2 regions of the Microbacterium aquimaris genome follow, and region 2 is predicted to be linked to the other one. Evidence: riboswitches for the same ligand, from Rfam matches in the RefSeq annotation. Region 2 holds a riboswitch; the other holds the start of a gene.
What was found. Region 2 has a riboswitch for thiamine pyrophosphate ahead of thiM (hydroxyethylthiazole kinase). Riboswitches for the same ligand answer to the same signal wherever they lie in the genome.
Positions count from the first base shown of each region.

Region 1: it holds a riboswitch for thiamine pyrophosphate, as region 2 does, so the genes downstream of both, ABD204_RS05500 (ECF transporter S component) here and thiM (hydroxyethylthiazole kinase) in region 2, are expected to answer to the same signal.

Region 1 covers NZ_BAAAPT010000001.1:1,171,687-1,175,895, reverse strand. The annotation lists gene ABD204_RS05505 (ABC transporter ATP-binding protein) at 1-1,592, opposite strand, end outside; gene ABD204_RS05500 (ECF transporter S component) at 1,592-2,230, opposite strand; TPP riboswitch at 2,223-2,333, opposite strand; gene ABD204_RS05495 (D-alanyl-D-alanine carboxypeptidase) at 2,373-4,043, shown strand; gene ABD204_RS05490 (J domain-containing protein) at 4,068-4,209, opposite strand, start outside.
Region 2 covers NZ_BAAAPT010000002.1:619,412-623,620, forward strand. The annotation lists gene ABD204_RS12550 (bifunctional hydroxymethylpyrimidine kinase/phosphomethylpyrimidine kinase) at 1-871, opposite strand, end outside; gene thiE (thiamine phosphate synthase) at 889-1,569, opposite strand; gene thiM (hydroxyethylthiazole kinase) at 1,566-2,408, opposite strand; TPP riboswitch at 2,400-2,491, opposite strand; gene ABD204_RS12565 (alpha-L-rhamnosidase) at 2,585-4,209, opposite strand, start outside.

The DNA of each region.
Region 1 (4,209 bases), on a different contig from region 2:
GTGACGGCGACGACGGCAAGGGGCGGGTCGTCGCCGTCACCGTCGCGCAGGCGCGCGATGATCGCGACGAGCTCGGCCCACGTGCGCGCATCCTGCCCGAACGTCGGTTCGTCGAGCACGAGTACGCGCGGCCTCGTCGCCAGGGCTGCGGCGACGGTCAACCGCCGTTTCTCGCCGCCCGAGAGCGTGTACGGGTTCGCGGCCGCGAGCGGCGCGAGACGGAGCCGCTCGAGCAGCTCGTCGACGCGGGCGGCGATGCGGTCGGCGGGCAGGCCGAGCGCGCGCGGCCCGACCTCGAGTTCATCGCGGACCGTGCGCGCGAGGAGCTGGTGCTCGGGATCCTGCAGCACGGCACCGATGCGGGTGAGCAGCGCACGGGAGGACCACGTCACCGGATGCGGCGTGGGCCCATCGCGCCGACGTCGGGGCGACGCGCCGACGGCGAGCGCCGGTGCCGCCTCGACCACCCCGGACTCGGCGGACAGGAGCCCCGCGAGAGTGAGCCCGAGAGTGGACTTCCCCGCACCGTTGGGGCCGACGACCCCGAGCACCTCGCCGGCGCGCACGTCGAGGTCCACCGGACCGGCGACGGGGGTTCCCGGCACGCGCGCGACGACCAGCTCACGCGCCCGGAGGAGCACGTCACCCGGGGGCGCCGTCGGCGGCGGCGGGTACGCCGGCGGCAGTCCCGGAACCCACACGCCGGCGGCGGCGAGCTCTCGCGCACGCCGCGCCACGGCATCCTCGCCCCTCACCGCCGCCTCACGCACCGCGCCGCCCGCCGACACATCGAGTGCGCGACCTTCCGTCGGGCGCACGTCCTCCCGCGCACCGGGACCGGTGCGATCGACGAACTCCTGTGCACTCGACGAACCGGCGGCGCCGACACCGAGGATGTCTCGGGGCGTGCCGTCGGCGACCACTCCCCCGCCCGGGGCGAGCACGATCACGCGGTCGACCAGGGGCAGCCACACGTCGATGCGGTGTTCGATGACCACGAGGGTCGCTCCGGTGGCGTCGAGGGCGCGCCCCACCGCGTCACGCACCTCGGCGACACCGGCCGGGTCGAGGTTCGCGGTGGGTTCGTCCAGGAGCAGCACCTCGGGCCGCATCGCGACCGCTCCGGCGAGGGCAAGACGCTGCTTCTGCCCGCCCGACAGCGCCCCGGTGGCGCGGTCGAGCGGCACGTCGAGCCCGACCGCGTCGAGTGCGTGCCGCACCCGGGGCCAGATCTCCTCGCGTGGCACCCCGAGGTTCTCGCACCCGAAGGCGACGTCGTCTCCGACGCGGGCGAGCACCGTCTGACTGTCGGGATCCTGGAGGACCAGGCCGGATGCGCCGCGCGCCGCCGCAGCGAGGTCACCCGCCACACGCAGCTCGCCCTCCTGCTCCCCTTCGTCGGCGCCGCCGAGGACCCCGGCGATGCCCTGCAGCAGCGTGGACTTCCCCGATCCGGAGGCGCCGAGCAGCAGCACCCGCTCACCGGGGTCGATGCGGAACGTCGTCTCGCGCACGGCCCACGCGTGGCGGGTGGCGTAGCGCCATCCCCACCCGCGCGCCTCGACGGCGGGTGTCGCGGATGCCGCCGCCACTACACGCGTCGGGTGACGTCGCGTCCCGCGGCGAAACGGTTGAGCGCACCCGTCGCGGCAAGACCGCGCATGATCAGCCAGCCCCCGAGGCCGGCGATCACGACACCCGAGACGGTGGTGGAGGTGATGTAGACGGTGGTGAACAGCACGTCGGCGCCGGGGTACCACAGGATGCGGTCGTTGATGCCGCACGCCAGCCCCGCGCCGGCGCCCGCGAGCATCGCGACCGGAAGGCGCCACACGGCGTAGGCGAAGATGAGGAAAACCACTTCGGCGCCGAGGCCCTGCACGAGGCCCGACACGATCGTGAGCGGTCCCCATGCGTTGCCGACGAGCGCGGAGATGACGGCGGCGACGGTCTCGGTGTAGAGCGCGGCGCCGGGTTTGCGGATGATGAGTCCGCCCAGCACACCGGCGATCAGCCAGGGTCCGGCCAGCAGCCCCTGCACCCCGGGCAGCAGCGGGGTGAGGATCGACGACGGGCCTTCGTAGGCGACGTTCCAGACGAGGAAGATCCCGGCGCAGGCGACGGCGATGACGCTGGCGACGACGATGTCGACGATGCGCCAGCGGAACCGGCTCGAGGCCGGGCCCGTCGCGGTGGAATCGGATGTGGACGTACGCGTGGATGCGTGCATTGGTACTCCCTCCCTGCGCCGGCATGATCCGGATCAGGTTCGGCGGTCGAAGCGCGTTTCGCTCCCTCTCAGCCCGACTCGTCGGACTCCCGCGGTGTGTGCCGATGAGTATATCGCGGCGGCGACGCGATAGTTTGGCCTGGTGACAGTGGAGGATGCGCCGCCCACGACCCGCCGAGCGTTGCGGGCGCGCCCCCACTCGTCCGTCCCGACCGGTGGCGACACCGCGTCCGCGGAGACCGCGGATTTCCATCTCCCGGCACGCGACGACGATGCGGCGCTGACGCCCATTTCGGTCGCCGCGCAGGCGCTCGACGCGTCGGGGGCACCGATGCCGGGCGACGCGCCAGACTCGTCGGAGCCCGCGCCCGATGCCGAACCTGCGCGTGAGCCCGCACACGCGCCCGCATCAGAACCGCCGCCGGAGCCCGCATCGGAGGCGGAACCTGCGGACATCGCCCCCGCATCCCCGACCACTGCAGCCCTCGCCTGGGTCGACACGGCCGCGCTCGCGCGGACGTCGGCGCCGACCGACCTGTCCACCGCGACCACCTCGTACACCTCGGTGGGTGCCGATCTGCTCACCGAGCGTCCGCGTCGGAGCCTGTGGCGCCCGAGCGTCGTGTGGCCGTCGCTGGTCGCCGCGGTCGTTGCCGGCGCGTACGCCGCGACGACGCTGCTGTGGCCTCTGCACGCGGTCGCGCCCACCGTGACCCCCGTCACGGTCGATCCCATCCCGTCGGCGACCGTCGAGATGGCCTGGCCTGAGCCGGGGTCGTCGGCCGTTTCGGTCGCGGGGATCCCGACGACCCTCGCTTCGGCGGATGCGGTGGTGCCGATGGCGAGCATCACGAAGGTCGTCACCGCGCTCGTCGTGTTGGACCGGATGCCACTTGCGGCCGGAGAGCAGGGGCCCGAGTACTACTTCACCGCCGCCGACAGCGCGGAGTACTGGGAGTACCGCTACCGCGACGAGTCGGCGCTGGACGTGCCGGTGGGAGGGTCGCTGACCGAGTACCAGATGCTCGAGGGCATGCTGATCGGCTCGGCCAACAACTACGCCGACCGCCTGGCCAGCCGCATCTGGCCCTCCGACGCCCTGTTCGCCGACGCGGCCGACACGTGGCTGTCGCAGCACGGGCTCACCGGGATCACGGTCGTCGAGCCGACCGGTATCGATCCGGGCAACACCGCCGACGCGGCCTCCCTGCTCGCGCTGGCCTCGCGCGCGCTGGCCGATCCGATCATCGCCGAGATCGTGGCGAAGACATCCGTCGAGCTCCCCGGAGCGGGGCTTGTCGAGAACACGAATTCGCTGCTGGCCGACGACGGGGTCGTCGGGGTCAAGACCGGCACGCTCGACGGCAGCTGGAACCTGCTTTCGGCGAAAGACGTCATGATCGGCGACACCACGGTGCGCCTGTACGGCTCGGTACTCGGCGAGTCCGACGCCGACGGACGCGACGACGCCTCTCGGTCGCTGTACGAACAGGCCACCGCGGCGCTGCAGCCGGAGCCCTCGGTGACGGCCGGGACCGTCGCCGGGACGGTCTCGACGCTGTGGGGGTCGGATGTCGACATCGTCGTGTCCGACGATGCGTCGGTGATCCTGTGGGACGGCGGCACGGCGACCGTCGACGCCTCGTACGACCTCGACGACGCACGCGACGCGGGAGAGGTCGTCGGCGACATGTCGGTCTCCGGCCCGCTCGACGCCGCGACGGTGACGCTTGAGCTCGCCGACGACATCGAAGATCCGAGCGCGTGGTGGCGGCTCACTCATCCGCTCGACCTCTTCGGGCTCAACGGCTGAGTCCGGCGCGGGGCGCGGAACCGATCAGGCGAAGCGGACGGCGGCCTGGAGGCGGGTGCGGACCTCGAACACCTCGGTGCCGCCGAGCGGCCGTGTGCCGGTGACCCCGCGCCGCAGCACGGTCGACAGGGCCGAGCGTGCGACGACGGCGGTCGGGATCCCGCGC
Region 2 (4,209 bases):
TGAACACGCCGCCGCCCCACGAGCCCGGGTCACCGACCGAGCCTGCCGGCTCGTCCGCGGCGACGTGCGGCGCACGGTCGCGGAGCGCCACGAAGTGGTCGACGGGACCGTGCCCCTCCCCGACCTCCAGCGCGGCACCCGCCTCGATGGCCGCGTGGAGCCAGTGCTTGGTCTGGCGCAGAGCCTCCGCCCAATCGCCGGTCGCGGCGTATCGGGTGGCCAGGGCGCTGGACAGGGAGCATCCGGTGCCGTGGGTGGATGTCGTGACGATCCGCTCCCCCGCGATCTCGGTCAAGACGCCGTCGGCGGTGACGACCGCGTCGGGGGCTTCGGCGCCCGTGAGGTGTCCGCCCTTGACGATCACCACGACGCCGTCGCGTGCGGCGACTCGCTGCGCCTGCGCGAGCGCGTCGGTCCACCCCTCGGCACGCGGCTCCCCCGCGATGACGGCGAGTTCGGGGATGTTCGGGGTCACCGCGTCGGCCAGGGGCAGCATCCGGCGCAAGGCGTCTTCGGCGTCGGCGTCCAGCAACCGGTCGCCGCTGGTGGCGATCATGACGGGGTCGAGCACGACCACCGGCACGGGATGTGCGCGCAGCCATACGGCGACTTCGTCGATGACCGCCGTGGTGCCGAGCATGCCGATCTTGACCGCGTCGATCGTGATGTCTGCGGCGATCGTGTCGAGCTGTCCGCGAAGGAACGCCACCGGCGGCACGTGCACGTCGGTCACGCCCCGTGTGTTCTGGGCGGTGAGGGCGGTGACCACGGCCATGCCGTAGCCACCGTTGGCGCCGATGGACTTGAGGTCGGCGTGGATGCCCGCCCCGCCGCTCGGGTCACTGCCGGCGATGCTGAGAACGCGGGGCACGACCCTCCGTCCGGCGGTCACGACCGTCCCCAGGCGGTCGCGAACCCGCGCGTCGCGGCCTCCGGGTCGGGCGCGGCGCAGATCGCCGAGACCACCGCCGCGCCGGCGGCACCGGCGTCACGGAGCGCCGGGATGTCCGGCAGGTCGATGCCGCCGATCGCGACGCAGGGCGCCGGCGCGGTGGCGGCGAGCGCGGCGAAGCCGTCGACGCCGAGCGGTGCGGGGTGGTCGGGCTTGGTCGCCGTGGCGCGGATGACCCCCACCCCCAGGTAGTCGACCGTCCCCGGCGGGTGGGCGGCGACGGCGTCGAGGTGCGCGGGCGTGTTCGCGGTCAGCCCGACGAGCGCGCGGGTTCCGTCGGGGTTGTGGGTGCCGACGAGGTCGCGCACGGCCGCGACGGGGAGGTCGGACTGGCCGACGTGTACGCCGTGGACGGCCGCGCCGGCGGCCCGGGCCGCCAGGAAGACGTCGACGCGATCGTCGACGACCAGTGCGGAACGCCCGGCGGTGATCTGTGCGGCACGGAGGACGAGGTCGAACACGTCGCGTGTGGGGGCGTTCTTCTCGCGGATCTGCACGACTCCGACCCCTCCGGCGACGGCGCCCGCGATCACGGCGAGCACACCGCGGTCGCCGCTGAGCGCGGAGTCGGTGACGAGGTAGGTGCGCAGGTCGACTGTGGTGGTGACGCCGTTCACGACAGTCTCGCGCGCTGCTCGAGCTGCTCGGGCGTGAGGGTGTGCAACGCATCCAGCAGGGCCACCGCGAACGACCCGGGCCCGGTGCTGACCGCCGCGGCGTCTTCGGCGGCGACCGTGTGGGCCAGGGTCGCCGCCACGGCGGCGGCGAGCGCGTCGTCGGTCGTCGAGGCGAATGCGGCCATGAGGGCACCGAGTGCGCATCCGCCGCCGGTGACGGCGGTCAGCCACACGTGCCCGTTGGCGACGCGGACGGTGCGGGCGCCGTCGGTGATGAGGTCGATCGGCCCGCTCACGGCGACGACGGCACCGGTGCGGGTTGCGAGCTCGCGGGCGACGTCGGCGGCGTCCTCCGCGGAGTCCGTCGAGTCGACGCCCTTGCCCCCGGACCCCGCGCCGGCGAGAGCGAGGATCTCGCTGGCGTTTCCGCGGATGATCGTCGGCGCGGCGTCGCGCAGACGGGCGGCCAGCTCGGTGCGCACCGGGAGCACGCCGACCGCGACGGGGTCCAGCACCCACGGTGTCTCGGTCCGCGTGGCGGCCTCGACCGCTTCGAGTGCGGCCTGTCGCTGCTCGGCGGTGGGGGTCCCGAGGTTCACGAGCACGCCACCGGCGACGCCGGCGAGCACTCCGGCTTCGTCCGGGATGTCGCACATCGCCGGCGAAGCGCCGGTGGCCAGGAGCACGTTGGCGGTGAACCCGGTGACCACCGCGTTGGTGATGCACTGCACCAGGGGTTCGGATGCGCGGACCCGCTGAAGCAGGTCGGCACTCGTGCGGGCGAACGCCGAGACGTCGCCGTCGAGGGTGGATACGGACGCAGACGTGCGAACAGTCATTCGCGACATCCCTTCGCTAGTACGAACTAGATCAGGTTCGACGGGTGTGTTCTCAGCGCGTGCGCGCACCCCGTGTCACTCGGTTCCACCCTACCGGCGCGCCCCCGGGGCGCGCTCGGAGGTGGCGAGGGAGGACGTCGACCGACGTCATAGGCGCGGCTCCCCCGCATTCGAGCTCAGGCCGATTCCCGCAGTCCCGACCACCCATGCTGACCGGGACCTACCACTATCGGCCCGGAGCCGCCCGGTAACCACACATCCGCCTCGGTACCGTGTGGCACCTCGACGTGGAACTCTACCGTGGCATCTTCGCGTACCCACCGGACCGCGATGTCCCCGTATGGCGAAGTGTGGCGGGCCGAACCGTGATCGAGCGCGAAGCACGCGAGCGGGCGTACCTCGAATCGTCGATACCCCGGAGCAGTCGGAGCGATCCCCCCGATTCTGCGATGCATCCAATCGGCCACGGCGCCGTTCGCGTAGTGGTTGAAGGAGGTCATCTCGCCCGGATTCACGGACCCGTCCGGCAGCATCGAGTCCCAGCGTTCCCACATCGTGGTCGCCCCCATCTCGACCGCGTAGAGCCAGGAGGGAAGTCGAGTCTGGGTGAGCATGCGAAGCGCGACGTCAGGTCTGCCTGCGATCACGAGTGCGTCAAGGATCACGGCGGTGCCGAGGAGACCAGTGGCGACGGTGCAATCAGCATCGAGCACGAGCCGGACGAGGCGTTCGCCGGCACGCGCACGTCGACCTTCGTCGCTGATGAGGTTCCCGCACAGGGCCAACGCGTAAACGGTTTGGCAGTCGCTACGCACCACACCGTCTTCGGCGACGAAGTGGCGTTCGAAGGACGCTCGTATCTCGCCGGCCATCGTCGAGTAGTGGCGAGCATCGGAGTTCAGCCCGAGGCGGGAAGCGGCTTCGGCCAGGAGCTGCGCGGATCGGGAGAAGTATGCCGTCGAAACGACGGTCGGATCGGCCTGTGCTCGCGCGGGATCGTCAGGGGGCGCGAGCGGGTCGAGCCAATCCCCGAAGGGTCCCCCTGTGGTCCAGATGTGGTCCTCGCCCGCGAGTGCGCGGACCTTGTCGACCCACGCACGCATGGACGGATACTGACGTCGGAGAAGACCGAGATCGCCGAAGGACAGGTACAACGACATCGGCACGACCACCGCCGCATCTCCCCACCCGGCGGCGGTCGCCCTCATCTCGCGCAGAACGTCGGGGACGATGAACGGCACCGAGCCGTCCGCCCATTGCTCAGCGGCCACATCTTCGAGCCAGTCGGCCAGGAAGCCCGAGGAGTCGAACAAGTAGTTGGCCGTCGGTGCGAAGAGTTGGATGTCGCCGGTCCACCCCAGCCGCTCGTCGCGCTGGGGGCAGTCGGTGGGCACCTCCAAGAAGTTCCCCCTCGCGCTCCATACGACGTTTTCATGGAGGCGGTTGAGTCGGGGATCGGATGTCGTCATCCACCCGATGCGTCGCAGGTCGGTGCCGAGTACGACCGCGACCACCGACACGACATCTGATTCGTCGACACCCGCGATGTCGATGTACCGGAAGCCGTTGTAGGTGAACGAAGGGCGGAGCATCTCCTCCCCGTCGCCGGCGCAGATGTAGGTGCACGTCGCTTCGGCGGATCGCAACGGCCTTCGAGCTAGCTCGCCCCCTTCCAACACCTCCGCGTGCCGAACGACGATTCTGTCGCCGCGCTGTCGATCACGGACGACAAGCTCCACCCAGCCCACGAGGTTCTGACCGAAGTCGGCTTGAAGCCGCCCCGAGGGCGATCTCATCAGCG